Linked DNA regions of Vreelandella piezotolerans. Each later gene encodes a partner of the first gene's protein in a complex. Links are inferred from orthologs where the notes say so. Each region holds a gene or a part of one and is shown in the gene's direction. Other genes may lie near its edges. The genes, in order: dnaN, dnaX, GYM47_RS10400 and dinB.

What was found.
Region 2: the proteins of dnaN (region 1) and dnaX are in contact, whole or in part, in a cryo-EM structure (PDB 8GIZ), measured with the Escherichia coli proteins. The link is inferred for Vreelandella piezotolerans from one-to-one orthologs.
Region 3: the proteins of dnaN (region 1) and GYM47_RS10400 are in contact, whole or in part, in a cryo-EM structure (PDB 8GIZ), measured with the Escherichia coli proteins. The link is inferred for Vreelandella piezotolerans from one-to-one orthologs.
Region 4: the proteins of dnaN (region 1) and dinB are in contact, whole or in part, in a solved structure (PDB 1OK7), measured with the Escherichia coli proteins. The link is inferred for Vreelandella piezotolerans from one-to-one orthologs.

Annotation. Positions count from the first base shown.
Region 1 is NZ_CP048602.1:559-4,761, forward strand. What follows is about bases 54-3,024. They hold dnaN (DNA polymerase III subunit beta), read left to right. Parts: upstream 54-972; coding sequence 973-2,076; downstream 2,077-3,024. Other genes in these bases: dnaA (chromosomal replication initiator protein DnaA), read left to right, coding at 54-912; recF (DNA replication/repair protein RecF), read left to right, coding at 2,179-3,024. Also shown: more of dnaA, read left to right, coding at 1-53; more of recF, read left to right, coding at 3,025-3,282; gyrB (DNA topoisomerase (ATP-hydrolyzing) subunit B), read left to right, coding at 3,322-4,203. UniProt on the Escherichia coli protein: Confers DNA tethering and processivity to DNA polymerases and other proteins. Acts as a clamp, forming a ring around DNA (a reaction catalyzed by the clamp-loading complex) which diffuses in an ATP-independent manner freely and bidirectionally along dsDNA.
Region 2 is NZ_CP048602.1:1,364,194-1,368,307, forward strand. What follows is about bases 658-3,539. They hold dnaX (DNA polymerase III subunit gamma/tau), read left to right. Parts: upstream 658-1,046; coding sequence 1,047-3,032; downstream 3,033-3,539. Other genes in these bases: grxD (Grx4 family monothiol glutaredoxin), read left to right, coding at 658-886; GYM47_RS06320 (YbaB/EbfC family nucleoid-associated protein), read left to right, coding at 3,081-3,407; recR (recombination mediator RecR), read left to right, coding at 3,411-3,539. Outside these bases: argF (ornithine carbamoyltransferase), read right to left, coding at 1-317; more of grxD, read left to right, coding at 536-657; more of recR, read left to right, coding at 3,540-4,022; rnd (ribonuclease D), read left to right, coding at 4,070-4,114. UniProt on the Escherichia coli protein: Part of the beta sliding clamp loading complex, which hydrolyzes ATP to load the beta clamp onto primed DNA to form the DNA replication pre-initiation complex.
Region 3 is NZ_CP048602.1:2,258,609-2,262,782, reverse strand. What follows is about bases 795-3,736. They hold GYM47_RS10400 (DNA polymerase III subunit delta'), read left to right. Parts: upstream 795-1,744; coding sequence 1,745-2,728; downstream 2,729-3,736. Other genes in these bases: GYM47_RS10390 (TatD family hydrolase), read left to right, coding at 3,123-3,736; GYM47_RS10395 (PilZ domain-containing protein), read left to right, coding at 2,752-3,087; tmk (dTMP kinase), read left to right, coding at 1,101-1,754; mltG (endolytic transglycosylase MltG), read left to right, coding at 795-1,052. Also shown: pabC (aminodeoxychorismate lyase), read left to right, coding at 1-17; more of mltG, read left to right, coding at 48-794; more of GYM47_RS10390, read left to right, coding at 3,737-3,956; GYM47_RS10385 (DUF1285 domain-containing protein), read left to right, coding at 3,983-4,174. UniProt on the Escherichia coli protein: Part of the beta sliding clamp loading complex, which hydrolyzes ATP to load the beta clamp onto primed DNA to form the DNA replication pre-initiation complex.
Region 4 is NZ_CP048602.1:748,825-752,974, forward strand. Bases 1-2,918 are described here. They hold dinB (DNA polymerase IV), read left to right. Parts: upstream 1-895; coding sequence 896-1,942; downstream 1,943-2,918. Other genes in these bases: GYM47_RS03475 (protein adenylyltransferase SelO), read left to right, coding at 1-712; GYM47_RS03485 (alpha/beta fold hydrolase), read left to right, coding at 2,047-2,856; GYM47_RS03490 (YkoF family thiamine/hydroxymethylpyrimidine-binding protein), read left to right, coding at 2,876-2,918. In the rest of the region: more of GYM47_RS03490, read left to right, coding at 2,919-3,124; GYM47_RS03495 (hypothetical protein), read right to left, coding at 3,148-3,564; GYM47_RS03500 (zinc ABC transporter substrate-binding protein), read right to left, coding at 3,681-4,150. UniProt on the Escherichia coli protein: Poorly processive, error-prone DNA polymerase involved in translesion repair and untargeted mutagenesis. Copies undamaged DNA at stalled replication forks, which arise in vivo from mismatched or misaligned primer ends.

The DNA of each region.
Region 1 (4,203 bases):
TATAATCCACTGTTCTTATACGGTGGCGTGGGCTTGGGTAAAACCCACTTGATGCATGCCGTAGGCAATGCGTTGGCAGGTCGTCGGGAAAATGCCCGCGTGGTTTATCTTCACTCTGAGCGCTTCGTGGCTGACATGGTGAAGGCGCTGCAGCTCAATGCGATCAACGATTTCAAACGTTTCTACCGCAGTGTCGATGCCCTCCTGATCGATGACATTCAGTTCTTTGCCGGTAAAGAGCGCTCCCAAGAAGAGTTCTTCCATACGTTCAATGCCTTGCTAGAGGGCGGTCAGCAGATGATCTTGACCTCTGATCGCTATCCAAAAGAGATCAGTGGTGTCGAAGAGCGGCTGAAGTCGCGCTTTGGCTGGGGTCTCACCGTCGCCATCGAACCGCCAGAGCTCGAGACGCGCGTGGCGATTCTGATGAAGAAAGCCGATCAGGCCAAGGTGGACCTGCCCCACGATGCGGCTTTCTTTATCGCCCAAAAGATTCGTTCTAATGTGCGTGAATTGGAAGGTGCGCTTAAGAAAGTCATTGCTGATTCACATTTCATGGGCAAGACCATCACCCAAGAGTTCATCCGTGAATCGTTGAAAGATCTTTTGGCGCTGCAGGACAAGCAGGTCGGGGTGGATAATATTCAGCGCACGGTGGCTGAATATTACAAAATCAAAGTGGCGGATCTGCTTTCCAAGCGACGCTCGCGCTCGGTGGCGCGCCCCCGGCAGGTGGCGATGGCACTGGCAAAAGAGCTCACCAATCATAGCTTGCCGGAAATTGGCGATGCGTTTGGTGGCCGTGATCACACCACCGTGCTGCATGCCTGCCGAAAAGTAAAAGCGCTGCAAGAAGAGAATGCGGATATTCGCGAGGATTACAAAAATCTTCTTCGCCTGCTAACAAGTTAACCTTTTTTCGTTTACGCCTGCCAAGCGGCAGGCCTTTCAGGATAGAAAACCGGAGTTTCGATGAAATTTACCATTTCCCGAGAGGCGCTGCTTCGCCCGCTGACTCTGGTGGCGGGCGTAGTGGAACGGCGCCAAACGCTGCCTGTGCTCTCTAACGTCTTGATTCAAGTGGAAGGTGACCAGGTCGCGCTGACCGGCACCGACTTGGAAGTCGAGCTGGTAGGCCGCACGGTGGCCAGCCAAGTGGACCAAGCAGGGGCGGCAACCGTACCGGCTAGAAAGCTGATGGATATTTGTAAGTCGCTGCCCGAACAGTCCGACATTCAATTAGCCGTCGAAGAGGGACGCGCCGTATTACGTAGTGGTCGTTCGCGCTTTACACTTTCTACACTACCTGTGGCAGAGTTTCCTAATATCGAAGATGCCGATGGAAGTCAGGAGCTTAGCGTTCCCCGTGGCACGCTCAAGCATCTGATCGAATCCACTTCCTTCGCCATGGCTCAGCAGGACGTACGCTATTACCTCAACGGTATGCTGTTAGAGATTCAGAGCAATCTGCTACGCACGGTCGCTACTGACGGACACCGATTGGCGATGTGCTCGCGTCCTATCGAGGTCGCGGTGAGCCAAGCCCAAAAACTCATCGTGCCTCGCAAAGGTATCTTGGAGCTGTCCCGTCTTCTGGATGACAGCGACGAGCCGGTTAGCCTGACGCTTGGTTCGACCCATGTGCGTGCCCACACGGGTGACTTCACGTTTACGTCGAAGCTGATCGACGGCAAGTTTCCGGACTACGAACGCGTGGTGCCGCGTAACGGCGATAAAGTGCTCATCGCCGAGCGTGCCGAGCTTCGTCAAGTGCTGTCACGTACCGCCATTCTCTCCAACGAAAAGTATCGCGGGGTGCGCCTCTATTTGGAGGAGGGCAACCTCAAAGTCATGGCGAACAACCCTGAACAGGAAGAGGCCGAGGAGAATGTCGCCGTCGAATACAATGGCAGCGCCATGGAGGTCGGTTTCAACGTGGGTTATCTGGTAGACGTGCTTTCCGTATTGGATGAAGACCGCGTACAGATGACGTTAGCCGACCCCAATAGCAGCGCACTGCTGGAAGAGCCGGGCGGCGGCGATGCGCTTTACGTCGTGATGCCGATGCGCTTATAACGCAAGGAATGGGATGAAGAACGGCGCTTCTGGTTGCAGAAGCGCCGTTTTCGCATAGGGCACGTCTGGCGATTGGAACGGTCTTACAAGGTGCATTGACGGATGAGCGTGACACAACTCACTTTTCAGGGACTGCGCAATTTAGCGCCAGTCACGCTTCATCCCTCATCGCGCATCAACGTGATCCATGGCGTGAACGGTAGCGGAAAGACTAGCTTGCTAGAGGGGATTCACATCCTCGGCATGGGACGCTCTTTTCGCACGCGTCAGCTCAAGAATGCTATTCAAATGGACGCCCCTTATATGACGCTATATGGACGTTTAGCGGGGGATCCTGAGGTGACGCTTGGTGTCAGGCGTATGCGTGCTCAGCGTGAGCTGGAGCTACGTCTGAGGGGAGAGAAAGGCGTAAGGTTAGCCGAGCTCGTCGAAGCCATGCCGCTACAGCTCATCAACCCGGATGCGTTTCGTTTGCTGGAAGGTTCACCCGCCGGCCGTCGCGAGTTTTTGGATTGGGGAGTGTTTCACGTGAAACACCACTTTCTGGATGCTTGGCGTCGGACCCGGCGTGCGGTGAAACATCGGAATGCGCTTCTCAGGCGTGGTAGAATAGTGCCCAATGAAATAGCGGTTTGGGAGCAAGAGTTAGCACTCTGGGGCGAACAAATGGATGCGCTTCGCCAAGCATGGTTTAACGAATTTCTTCCCGTATTCAATGAGACCCTGAAGACACTATTGCCGCTACCGGGTTTAACGTTGCGCTATGCGCGCGGTTGGGATAGACAGCGCTCGTTGGCAGAAGTGCTGCACGATAGCCGTAACACGGACCAGCAGATGGGCTTTACCCAGCAAGGCCCTCAGCGTGCGGATTTGCGCATCCGGCTGAATAAACAGCCTGCCATTGAGGTGCTTTCCAGAGGCCAGCAGAAGCTCGTGGTGAGTGCATTGAAGCTTGCTCAAGGTAGGCTTCTGGAAAGTACCGCACAGCGGCACTGTATCTATTTGATTGACGATTTACCGGCAGAGCTAGATGAGCATAACCGCCGCCAGTTCTGCACGTTACTCGAAGAGATGCAGTGCCAAGCATTTATTACCAGCGTCGAACCCACCGCGCTGAGCGACGTCTGGCAGCCTTCTACAGCCGTGGAGTTGTTTCACGTGAAACACTCCACGCAAGGGCTTAGCCAATGTCAGCCAGATGGGTAGACGACACGGAACGAGACAGACTTCACGACGGAGTGGTCAATGAGCGAGCAGGCTTACGATTCATCAAGCATCAAGGTGCTCAAAGGGCTAGACGCAGTACGTAAGCGTCCAGGCATGTATATCGGTGACACCGACGACGGCACCGGGCTGCACCACATGGTTTTCGAGCTGGTGGATAACTCCATCGATGAAGCCCTGGCCGGCCACTGTAGCGAAATTCGTGTGGTGATCCACCCGGATGAATCGGTAACCGTAAGCGATAATGGTCGAGGGATTCCGACCGAGCTACACGAGGGCGAGGGTGTCTCTGCGGCGGAAGTCATCATGACGGTGCTCCACGCGGGTGGCAAGTTCGACGATAACTCTTATAAAGTATCGGGCGGCTTGCACGGTGTGGGTGTATCGGTGGTGAACGCACTCTCCGAAGAGCTGCGCCTGACGATTTGGCGCCAAGGGGAGGTGTTTGAGCAAATTTATCATCACGGCGTGCCGCAAGCGCCGCTAGGCGTCGTAGGCAAAACGGAAAAAAGCGGTACCCGCGTGCATTTTCGCCCGTCTCCGGCGACGTTTGCCAACATCGAATTCCACTACGATATTCTGGCGAAACGCCTGCGTGAGCTCTCCTTCCTCAACTCGGGTGTAGCCATTCGCCTGATGGATGAGCGTAGCGGCAAAGAGGAGCTGTTCCATTACGAAGGTGGTTTGAAAGCCTTCGTTGACCACTTGAACAAAAACAAAACCGTTCTGAACCCGGTATTCCACTTCAACGCTGGGCGTGATGATGGCGTGGAAGTCGAAGTGGCCATGCAGTGGAGCGATGCCTTCACAGAGAACATCTTCTGTTACACCAACAACATTCCTCAGCGGGATGGCGGTACCCACTTGGCAGGGTTCCGCGCTGCGCTAACGCGTACGCTAAAC
Region 2 (4,114 bases), 1.4 Mb from region 1 along the record:
GTGCGAATCATCACGGCGTCGACCATTTCAGAGAGCACGCGAGCGGTATCTTCGATGGGCTCGCCGCGGCCCAGCTGGGTATCGCGGGGAGAGAGGAAGAGCGCGTGGCCACCAAACTGCGCCATACCCGTCTCGAAAGAGACACGAGTACGCGTGGAGGATTTTTCGAAAATCATTGCCAGCGTGCGGTTGGGCAGCGGTGTATAAACCGGACCGTTGGCTTTCAAATCCGTTTTGATCTTGATGGCACGCTGGATCAAATACGCCAGCTCGTCTGGGGATAAATCCAGTAAAGTAAGGAAATGGCGTGTCGCCATGATGACTGCTCTCCACACAAAAACACCATCCTAGCGATGCGGCAGGGGATGCGCAACGCGAGCAGCATGCGTAGAATGGCGGCCACGCGTTAAGACCGAGTCGTTTGCTCGGGTATTGGCGGCAGCCGCGCCTACCTTACTCTGCCGGTCATGGGGTTAAAGCCAGTGAGCGGATGGCGTAGACTGGCGCGGAACACAACACTCGTTAGGAGCACATCATGAGCACGACTGCCGAAAACATTCAGCGTCAAATCAGCGAAAACCCGATTCTGATCTACATGAAAGGCACACCTCAGTTGCCCCAGTGTGGTTTCTCCGCGCAGACCGTTCAGGCGCTGATGAGCTGCGGTGAGCGCTTTGCCTTCGTCAACGTTCTGGACAATCCGGATATCCGTGCAGAACTTCCCAAAATTGCCAACTGGCCGACATTTCCGCAACTGTGGGTAGAGGGCGAACTGGTTGGCGGTTGCGATATCGTGGTCGAAATGCATCAAAACGGCGAGCTGGAAAAACTCGTCAAAGAAGCCGCCCAGCGCGCTGCAGCCGCCGAAGGTGGTGAAAACGCTTGAGCGTGATGCCACAAGCCGTTTGAAGACCGCCCGGCGGTTGGCGGGCTGCGGTGCAGCCGCTAGAATGGTGCGCAATCACTAAGCGCTTACTCTTAGCAAACGCGGTTCACGATGGGCCGCGTCGCACCGATTGTCAGCCCGCCAAAGGAAGTGTTGCTCAATGAGCTATCAGGTTCTGGCCCGCAAGTGGCGGCCACGTACATTCCACGAGCTCGTGGGCCAGGCCCATGTTCAACGCGCCCTGGTCAATGCTCTTGACCAGGGCCGTTTGCATCATGCCTACCTCTTTACCGGCACGCGAGGCGTCGGCAAAACCACCCTGGCGCGCATCTTGGCAAAGTGCCTCAACTGCACGGCGAATGGGCGCGGCGACGAAGGCATTACCTCGACCCCCTGTGGTCAGTGTGATAGCTGCCAAGCCATCGACGAGGGGCGCTTCGTCGACCTGATCGAAGTCGATGCTGCCTCGCGTACCAAAGTGGAAGACACCCGCGAGCTGCTCGATAATGTCCAGTACGCGCCTACACAAGGGCGCTATAAAGTGTATCTCATCGACGAGGTACATATGCTGTCCACCAGCAGTTTCAACGCGCTGCTGAAAACGCTGGAAGAACCCCCGCCCCACGTCAAGTTTCTGCTGGCGACGACCGACCCGCAGAAACTCCCGGCCACCGTTTTGTCACGTTGTCTGCAGTTTACGCTCAAGCACATGCCGCCTGAGCGTGTCGTCGAGCATTTGACCTACGTGCTGGGGCAAGAGGGCGTCGATTACGACGAGAGCGCGCTGTGGCTGCTGGGCAAAGCCGCCGAAGGCTCCATGCGTGACGCTATGAGTCTGACCGATCAAGCGATTGCGTTCGGCCAAGGCGCCGTTCGGCACGCCGATGTGGCGGCCATGCTGGGTACGCTGGATCATCGCCATGTGCTCGCGCTCGTCGATGCCTTGGCAGATGTGGACGTGCAGAAGCTGTTGGCGGAAGTGGCGCAGTTGGCCGAACAGGGGCCGGATTTTGCCGCCGTGCTAGACGAGCTGACGGCCACTCTTCATCGCTTGGCCGTGGCGCAGATGGTGCCCGATGCTGTGGATAACAGTCACGGTGATCGTGCGCAGATCCAGCAGTTGGCCAGCCGTTTTACCGCCGAAGACATTCAGCTCTACTACCAGATTGGTATTCAGGGACGTGGCGACATGGTGCATGCCCCGGATTTGCGCAGCGCCTTGGAAATGACCTTGTTGCGTATGCTGGCCTTCCGCCCCCAGGGCGTGCCGAAACCGCCGGTAACGCCGTTACCGCTACGCCGCGAGCCCGCCTCCGATACGAGCGCACCCGCCGAGGCATCAACCGAGACCGCTACTTCTGTCGACGGATCTAGCACAAAAAAGCCTGAGCCTGCATCCGTAGTCGCCGGGGACTCGCCCCAAGCGCCTGCTGAGGTGCAGGCTTCAGCGGCTCATGAGGATGATGCGGGCTCGGCCTTGTCTTTGCCGACTGGCGCCGAACGAGACGAGTCGGAGCCCCCGCCCTGGTCGCTTGAAGAAGTGGAACATACGGCTACGCTCGCGCCAGAGCCAGAGCCAGAGCCAGAGCCAGAGCCAGAGCCAGAGCCAGAGCCAGAGCCAGAGCCAGAGCCAGAGCCAGAGCCAGAGCCAGAGCCAGAGCCAGAGCCAGAGCCAGAGCCACATGACGCCTCTTTGGTTGCTGCGACGTCTGAAGTCACACCCGAACCCGTGACCGAGCTTGGTCGTTGGGACCATAAGACGTGGTTAGCCCATTTTGACGCGTTGGGTTTGGGAGGCTTGACGCGCAATTTGGCGGCACATTGCCAGTTGGAGAGCGATGATGGGCAGACCGTGATACTGCGGCTCGACCCCAGTCAGTCGGCCATGCAAGCCGATGTGCACAATGGACGAATCGAGCGTGCGCTCAAGGCGTTGGGGTTGACAAGAAAGCTTCAGTTCAGCGTCGCCGAGCTAGACACGGCGCTGGAAACGCCTCGCCAGCAAGAAGAACGCCTGCTGCAGGAGCGCCACGCACAGGCAGTTGATCTATTGCATCACGACCCCAATATCCAGAAGCTACAGCAGGCGTTTGGGGCTACGCTCATTGAGTCGTCCGTCAAACCGACGCCAGCGGCACGCTCTTAATGGCCACCGGCTATCTTTATCCGTTTCAATGATTGAGGAGAACACCGCATGTTCAAAGGCGGAATGGGCAACATCATGAAGCAAGCCCAAGAAATGCAGGAAAAAATGCAGCGTGTACAGGAAGAAGTCGCTCAGGCGGAGGTACATGGTGAGGCAGGCGCTGGGATGGTCAAAATCACCATGAACGGCCGTCACGATGTCATCGATGTGACGATTGACCCTAGCGTGCTGGAAGAAGACAAGGAGCTTCTGGAAGATTTACTGGCCGCCGCAGTGAACGATGCCGTTCGCAAAGTAGAAGCCAACTCTAAAGCGAAGATGGAAGAAGCAACGGCCGGCCTGAATTTACCGCCTGGCTTTAAGATGCCCTTCTAAACCATGCGTTTTTCTCCGCTTGTCGAGCAATTGATGGACGCCTTTCGCGTGCTGCCCGGCGTTGGGCCGAAAACGGCTCAACGTATGGCCATGCATCTCTTGGAGCGTGAGCGCCCGGGGGGTAAGCGTTTGGCCGCCGTGATCCAGCAAGCGATCGATGAGGTCGGTTATTGCCAGCGCTGTCGAACGCTGACTGAAGCCGAGATATGTGCGCTGTGTGAGAGTCCGCGCAGAGACGATGCGCTACTTTGTGTTGTCGAGTCCCCTGCTGATCAGCTAGCGATCGAAGAGGCCGGTGGCTTTCAAGGGCGCTATTTCGTGCTACATGGCCATCTCTCGCCGCTCGACGGTATTGGGCCAGACGCTATTGGGCTCGATGTGCTCGAGAGTATCGTGGCCGAGGGCAGCGTTCGTGAAGTGGTGTTGGCTACCAACCCCACGGTAGAAGGTGAAGCGACCGCCCACTTCATTGCGTCTCAGTTAGCACATTACGGCGTCGCTTTCTCGCGTCTTGCTTACGGGGTGCCCATGGGCGGTGAGCTGGAGTATGTCGATGGTGGCACACTGAGTCGCGCCTTTAACGGTCGCCAGCCTTTCGCTAGCGACGAATACTGACAAGAAACGCAAGCGCTGATGCGGTTGTGCCAACCCGGAAAACTGCTTTGTCCTCTTCAAGCTCTTTTTTATATCAATGGATTGATAATGCC
Region 3 (4,174 bases), 2.3 Mb from region 1 along the record:
GTACATTTCTATCGTAGGCAACCCCATAACATGATCGAGGTATCAACGTGAAACGGTTATTTGCCGTCTTAGCGGTATTGGTAGTGCTGGCGATTGCCGCCGTGCTAGGTGGCTATGCCTATTGGCAGCAGCGCCTTGCGGCACCCATTGTCGTTGAGGAACCCACGCTTTACCAAGTGCCTGCGGGTGCTGGATTTCATCAAGTCGTACGTGACCTGGCTTCTCAAGGCGTATTGAAAGACGTCTGGGCGTATCAACTGCTGGCTCGTATCGACCCAGAGCAGGTGCCGCAACTGCGGGTGGGAGAGTATCGGCTGATGCCCGGGATGAGCGGACTGGATGTCATTGCGTTATTGGGCAGCAATAACGTGGTGACATACTCGTTGACCGTACCGGAAGGTTGGACGTTTCGCCAGATGCGCACGTTGCTCGATACGGCCCCCAAGCTCGAGCATCGCACGACTGGCATGAGTGACGAAGCGATCATGACGCTTTTGGGGCGTGAGGGAGCTCATCCAGAAGGTTGGTTCTTTCCCGATACCTATCGCTACCATTTGGGCATGAGCGATGTGGATATCTTGCGTCAGTCCCTGCAGCGGATGGAGCGTATTTTGGAAGAGGTCTGGGCAGAGCGGGATGAGGATCTCACTATCGAGTCTCCTTACGAAGCACTCATCATGGCCTCGTTAATCGAACGCGAAACCGGAGCGCCGGAAGAGCGTCGGGAAATTGCCGGCGTTTTCAAGCGGCGTATGGAGCGCGGCATGCGTCTTCAAACGGACCCTACGGTCATTTATGGAATGGGCGAGCGCTACGAAGGGCGGATTACCCGTGCCGACCTGAGGGAAGCGACTCCCTACAACACGTACGTGATCGATGGTATGCCGCCGACACCCATCGCCATGCCAGGGCGTGCCTCGTTGGAAGCTGCGGTGAATCCGCAACCTGGTGAAACACTCTACTTTGTGTCGCGGGGAGATGGCACCCACCATTTTTCACGTACCCTGCGTGAGCACAATAATGCCGTCAACCGCTATATTCGTAATCGTTAAATCGCTGCCATCGACCAAGATGGCGTATCAATTGAGTAAGGGGCAGCAATGAGTAAGCGTGGGCGCTTCATCACGCTGGAAGGCGGTGAAGGGGTCGGTAAGTCGACCAACGTGGCGTTCGTCGAAGCGTGGCTGACATCGCGTGGAATCGATGTGGTGCGCACGCGGGAACCCGGAGGCACGGCGCGCGCGGAGGCCATTCGCGAGCTGTTGCTAGACCCTGCGCCCAACGAGCCGCTCAGTGTCGATGCGGAGTTGTTGCTCGTCTTTGCCGCCCGTGCACAGCATTTGGCGGAGAAAATTCTGCCAGCCCTGGCGCGCGGCGCCTGGGTGGTCTGTGACCGTTTTACCGATGCGACCTTTGCCTATCAGGGCGGTGGGCGAGGTATCGATACGTACCGAATTGCTCAGCTAGAAGCATTCGTTCAGAAAGGGCTTTCTCCTGATTTGACGCTTTTGCTCGATATGCCGCCTGACGCTGCCAGAGTGCGGCTAGAGGGGCGTTTACGCGATCTCAATACGCAGCGTGACCGGTTCGAGCAAGAGCGTGTCGAATTTTTCATGGACGTTCGCCAGGCTTACCTTGAGAGAGCTGCATCTGCTCCGGAGCGTTTTGCTCTCATTGACGCGGCCCAGCCGCTGCAAGACGTTCAAATGGTGCTGGGTCGTGTGCTGGAAGAGCGGGTTGCGCAATGGCAGTAACCGGCGTCTTGCCCTGGCACCACTCGACCTGGCAGCAGTTGGTGCGTCTGGCCGATAGCGGACGTTTGCCCCATGCGCTGCTGATCAGCGGTGCTCACGGCGTCGGCAAACAGCAGTTAGCGGAGGCGCTGATCGCCAGAGCGTTGTGTGCAGCGCCAAGCGAGCAGGCCTGCGGGCAGTGTCATAGCTGTGCCATGCTGGCGTCAGGCTATCACCCTGACTTGCTGCGGGTGTCGCCGGAGGAGGGGAAGCGTCAAATTCGTATCGACCCTATTCGCGATGTGAATCGGTTCGTGTCGCAAACGGCGCAGCAGGGCGGTTATCGCGTCATTGTCATTTCCCCGGCGGAAGCGATGAACGTTGCCGCGGCCAATGCGCTGTTAAAAAGCTTGGAAGAGCCTGGCGACAAAACGCTCTTTATCCTGCTCTCGGACGTGCCGTCTCGCACGTTGCCGACCATTCGCTCACGCTGTCAGCAGTGGCCACTGGCCAGCGTAGCGTTCGAGGCATGTAAAGGCTGGCTGACGCAGCATCTGGGAGGTGATGAGGCGCACTTTTGGTGGCGTGTCTCCGGTGGTTTACCGCTCTTGGCAGTGGAGCTTGCCGCTCCCGACGAGCGTGCCCTGAGGCATCAAATTCACGACTGTTTCGAGCAGTTAGTGCGCGGGGCAGAGCCGGTATCCGAGGCAGCAAGGTTGGACCGCCAGGCGATCGATGCCATCTTATGGTACGGTATCGCTTGGCTTGAGGACTTGATTCGTCTGGGGCTTTCCGGCGAGCAGAGCGTGTTGCACAATCCTGATTTGGTGCCACTCTACCGACAGGCGGTAAAAAACGGTCGCGTTCAAGACTGGTTCCGGCTGCTGGATTATGCCCGAGAGCAGCGCCGCTTGTTCGCCGTAGGGGCCAACCCAAATCCCCAACTCGTTTTGGAAGCGTGGCTAGTTCGCTGGTCTGCGCTGCTACGCTCCTAACCACTGGTTGTAACGAGGTCGTGATGGCTGCCCAAAAAGCGCTCTCTTTGACGATACCGGATGTACCAACGCTGTTGTCCGCCTACATGCCCTTTTTGGACCGAGGTGGGATTTTCGTACCGACGAAAACACTCTACAGCCTGGGGCAGTCGGTCATGCTGCTGCTGACCCTGCCAGGGGAGAGTGAGCGTCTTTCGGTGACAGGACAGGTGATTTGGATATCTCCCGAAGGCGTGAGCGGTCGGCGTATGCCGGGCATCGGCGTTCACTTCAGCCAGCAGGATTACTCCGTTCGCGACCGTATCGAGACGCTGTTGGCGGGCCAGCTCGATAAAGCGCCCCCTTCATTTACGCTTTAATTCAGCGATTTTTCTATACACTCAAAGAGCCCTGCATGTTTGTCGACTCTCACTGCCATCTCGATCGTTTATCGGAACATACCCACGGTGGCGACGTAGCAGCCACCCTGGCCGCTGCGCGTCAAGCGAACGTTAGCCAGTTTCTCGCGATTTCGACGACGCTGGAGGAGCTGCCTGGGCTGGCCGCCATTGCCAGAGAGCACCCTGACGTTGCGATCTCCGCCGGTCTGCACCCGCTGTATCAGGCGGCGCACGAACCCAGCGTGGACGAGATCGTCGAAGCTGCCGAGCAGTATGGCGCGGTGGCCATTGGCGAGACCGGGCTGGATTATCACTACCAGGAGAGCGTACCGCTAAGCGTCCAGCATGAGCGCTTCAAACGGCACCTAATGGCCGCAAGCGAATTAGAACTACCGGTGATCATCCATACCCGTGAGGCGAAAGACGATACGTTGGCGCTGCTGCGGGAACACAGCAATCCTCAGGTGGGGGGGGTGATTCACTGCTTCACCGAAGATCTGGAGATGGCCCGGGAAGCCGTGCGGCTGGGTTTTTACATTTCGCTTTCCGGTATTATCACCTTCCGTAACGCTGCGTCACTGCGTACGCTGGCACGCCAGCTTCCACTGGATAGGCTGCTCATCGAAACCGACAGCCCCTATTTGGCACCCGTTCCCCATCGCGGAAAGCCCAACGAACCCGCGTGGGTCGTCGAGGTGGCTGAGTGTATTGCCCGTGAACGAGGCATCAGCGTCGATGAAGTTGCGATGCAGACGACGGTGAACTTCTACCATCTTTTCCGGGCTGCCGTGCCCGATGCGCCTGCCCATGTGAAAGAGGCGCTGGCACGATCTGGGCTGGTAGTGTAACGCGCTATCTTTTGGGGAGCATGGCAATGAACATTGATCGGCTACTTCAGCAATCCGGCGGCTCGGCGACCATTCCCCCTGTCGATACTTGGCAGCCCGAGCTCACGGGCGATATCGACATACGCATCCAGGCGGATGGCACTTGGCTGCATGAAGGCAAGCCTTTCGCACGCCCGGCGATTGCCAAGGTGCTTGCCAGTCTTTTGCGGCGGGATGCG
Region 4 (4,150 bases), 750 kb from region 1 along the record:
TTACGGCCCCTGCGCGTTTATGGAGCAGTTCGACCCGCAGAAGGTGTATAGCTCCATTGACCAGGGCGGGCGCTACGCCTTCGACAATCAGCCTGGCATTGCCCAATGGAACCTGGCTCGTTTTGCCGAAACCCTGCTTCCGCTGATGCGCGTTGAGGGCGATGCTGCGGTAGAGCAAGCCACCGAGGTGCTACGCGGCTTTACCGCTCGTTTTGGCGCCGAGCAGCGCCGCCTGCATGCCGACAAGCTGGGCCTTGCCCCGGAAAGCGATCGCGCCGTGGCGCTGATGGAAGCGCTAGAGATCCAGATGCATCAAGGCCGCATGGACATGACCGCGACGTTCGACGCGTTGACGCACTATGCTCAAGTCTTGAGCGCGGACACGTCAGCCCACTCCCAAAAAGAGGCGCTGCTGGCGCTGACCACGCAGCCCGCTGGCCTGACCGCTTGGCTGGCCGACTGGGAAAACGCCCAGCAAGCCAGCCAGCAGAGTGAGCGCCTGGAGGTCATGCGTCGCGCCAACCCGGTGGTGATTCCCCGCAATCACCGCATTCAAGAGGTCATCGATGCGGCGGTAGAAGGCGATTTCGCGCCTTTCCACACGCTGCTCGCGGCGGTCACGCAGCCCTTTGATGAATCCGAAGAAGCGCGCCGCTTGGCCGCTCCGGCCACGGAAAGCGAGCAGGTGTTGCGCACCTTTTGTGGTACGTGATTTAGACCAGCGAGTATGGGCGGAAAACCCGTAGCGGGGGTCTTTCGCCAGGGATGGCGAAAGTAGCGTCCAGGGAGGGATTCACAGCGCCCCCGCCTAGGGTTTTGCTGCTCATCAGCGCTGTAGCACACCCTGTGATAAACTGTGCTTTTTTACAGGTAAGGGCGGAGGCAAGGTCGGCCTGTGCGCAAAATCATCCACTGCGACTGTGACTGCTTCTATGCGGCGGTCGAGATGCGCGATAACCCCGCGTTGACCGATATCCCCATTGCCATTGGCGGCAGTGTGGAGCAGCGCGGGGTGGTTGCCACCTGCAACTACCCGGCGCGTAAGTTCGGTATTCACTCCGCCATGCCCATGGCCCAGGCGCTCAAACGTTGCCCCCATCTCACGGTGATTCGGGGCGATATGGCGAAGTACAAAGATGTTGCCCGCCAGGTGTTTGCCATCTACCGCGATGTGACCGAGCTGATCGAGCCGCTGTCGCTGGATGAAGCCTTTCTGGATGTCTCGGAGGTCACGCTGTACCACGGCAGCGCTACCCGCATGGCCGAAGCCATTCGTCAGCGGGTGAGGCAAGAAGTGGGTATTACCGTTTCGGCGGGCGTGGCACCCAACAAGTTTCTCGCCAAGATCGCCAGCGACTGGCGCAAGCCCGATGGTCTCTTTGTCATCACGCCTAACGATATCGACGCCTTCGTGCAGCAGCTGCCGGTGAAAAAGATCCACGGCGTGGGGCCGCGGACCGCTGAAAAACTCGCCGAGCTGGGCATTCAGACCGGCGCGGATCTGCGCGCCCGGCCGTTGACCGAGCTGGTGGAACGCTTTGGCCGCTTTGGTCATCGGCTACACGAACTTAGCCACGGGCGCGATGAGCGCCCGGTCAAAACCCACCGCGAGCGCAAGTCGATCAGCACCGAGCAAACCTACTCCCAGGATTTACCCACCCTAGACGCCTGCCGCCAGCAGCTCCCCGAGCTGATCAGCGATTTAGAGCGCCGTTACGCTCGCCTAGACCCGGCCCCCGCCGTGCGCGGGGTGATGGTGAAAGTAAAGTTCAACGACTTCACCCAAACCACTGTCGAACACGCCGACCCCGCACCTAACCTGGAGCAGTTTGAGACACTGCTCAACGTGGGCTGGGCGAGGGGCGCACGCCCCGTGCGCCTGCTGGGCGTCGGCTACCGCTTGGCGGAAGAAACCGCTGCCCAGCAGCTCTCGCTGTTTTAATTAGCCGGTTAATCCTTGGATGGATTGACGAGGTTCGGTGCCCGCGTTAAAACAGACGTATGATAGATAGCGCCCCTTCCCGTTAGCCGACCCGCGAGCCTGCCATGCCTGCCGATGCCACCCAACGCCCCCGCTTAGTGTTTGCCCATGCCAATGGCTTTCCCGGCTTGAGCTACCGCAGCCTGTTAGACCCACTGGCAGAATCGTTCGATGTCCACCCGCTGGACCGCCTGGGCCACCACCCGGATTATCCAGTGAACCATAACTGGAGCAACCTGGTGGATGAATTGCTCAGCTACCTGCCCGAGACCGACGCGCCACTGCTGGGCGTGGGGCACTCGTTGGGCGGCACGCTGATGGCCATGGCTGCCGACAAGCAGCCGGAGCGTTTTCGCGGTGTGATCATGCTCGACCCGCCGCTGATGCTGGGGCCGGATGCCTGGGCGATGAAAGCGGCCAAGCGCTTTGGATTGATGGATCGCATCACGCCGGCGGGTAAAACCAAAGGGCGTCGCAGCGTGTGGCCCAGTCGCGAGGCGATGGCGACCTCGCTGCGTCGCCGTGGTCTCTTCCGTCGCTTTACCCCCGAGGCACTCAACGACTACATTGAAGCAGGCACGCGACTACTGGACGACGGCAGCGCTGAGCTGACCTTCGACCCCAACATCGAGCTGGAGATTTTCCGCCACTTGCCGGATCACCTCTCCAAATTACCGCAGCGCGTGGGTGTGCCCATTCAACTGGTGGCGGGGCAGCAGTCGCACTTGATGACGCCGGGGCGGCTCAAGCGTATCGCTCGTCGCGGGCTGCCGGTCAGCACGGTGCCGGGGACACACATGTTCCCCATGGAGCATCCAGATGAGACGCGTACGGCCATACTGGCCGCGTGGCAGCAGTTTCGAACTGCGCCATAGAAACGATCGAGGAGGCGATATGTACCTTTCTGTACAGCTGAGCTACTACCCGCTGGCCGATGATTTCAAGCCAGTCGTCAAAGAGGTGGTCCAACGATTGGAGGCTACCGGACTGGAGGTTCACCCCAACCGAATGAGCACCCAGGTATTTGGCGAGTTCGATGAGGTGATGGCGGCACTGAGTGACGTGATGAAGTGGTCGTTCGAGACCCACGGAAAAGCCGTGTTTACCGCCAATTTCCTGGAAGGCGACCGGCGGCCACGGTAAATGATGCCGTCGGGGAGGGCTTCCTAGCCGTTTCCGCCTGCTTCGAAGGGCGTATTGCTGATGAAGCGGTTTCGCCAATCAGCACGCCACTGCGGCATGCTGATAAAGAAGTGCTGCATCTGCTTATCGAAGCGCACCCAAACGATGGCCTCTAAATAGCGGCTATTCTCGGATGTCGTCGAAAAGTCGATATGCTGCGTGTCGAAAAGGGGCGTGCGATAAACGTTCGCGGGCGCTGCCCGCTCGATGACACGCAGGTAAGCGACGCCTCCCAAGGGGGCGAGTAGTCCTGAGACTCTCACCGATTCGATCAGGTAATCGCCCATCGGGCTGACCACCGAGACGCTCGCGGGCGCATGAAGGGTGCGATAAAGACTCACGCACAGCGTGAGTGCGATGAGCAAGGCCATGCCAACCGCAGTGCCTGCGACGCGCTTCATGTCATCGCTCCGTCGTTGAGTAGTCGAGTCATCGCTCCTTACCGAGGCTCACGTAACGCTGCGCTCAGCACTTCGCACGCAGCGTTACGTTTGATCACTTAGGCAAATGACGAGTATTACTCACTTTTAGCACTCGTGCAGTTGGTTATTTCACCGGCTAGCTGTTCCAGTAATGCAGAGTACAGTCCCGCATCCAGCGTCAAGCCTACGCCGAGTGGATCCATCACGCCCAAGTACGCCGACGTATCCCCAAACACGTTGTTGACCATCTGCGGGTTGAACTGCGGTTCGCTGAAGACACACTGAATGTTCTCTTCGTTGACGAGCGTCTGTAACGCCTCGATGCGTGCCGGGCTGGGTGCAGACGCGTCGCCGATGGAAATGGCCCCCGCAGCATGAACGTTAAAGGCCTCTTCGAAGTACTGGTACGCATCGTGGAATACGATGAAGCGGGTGTCCGTGCTGTCGGCCAAGCGCTCCTGGAGGCGCTGTTCGAGGGCGGTCAGTGCTTCTTGACCCTGCTCGGCGTTATCGCGGTAGATCGCCGCGTTATCCGGATCGAGTTCGCTTAGCTGCTCGGCGATGG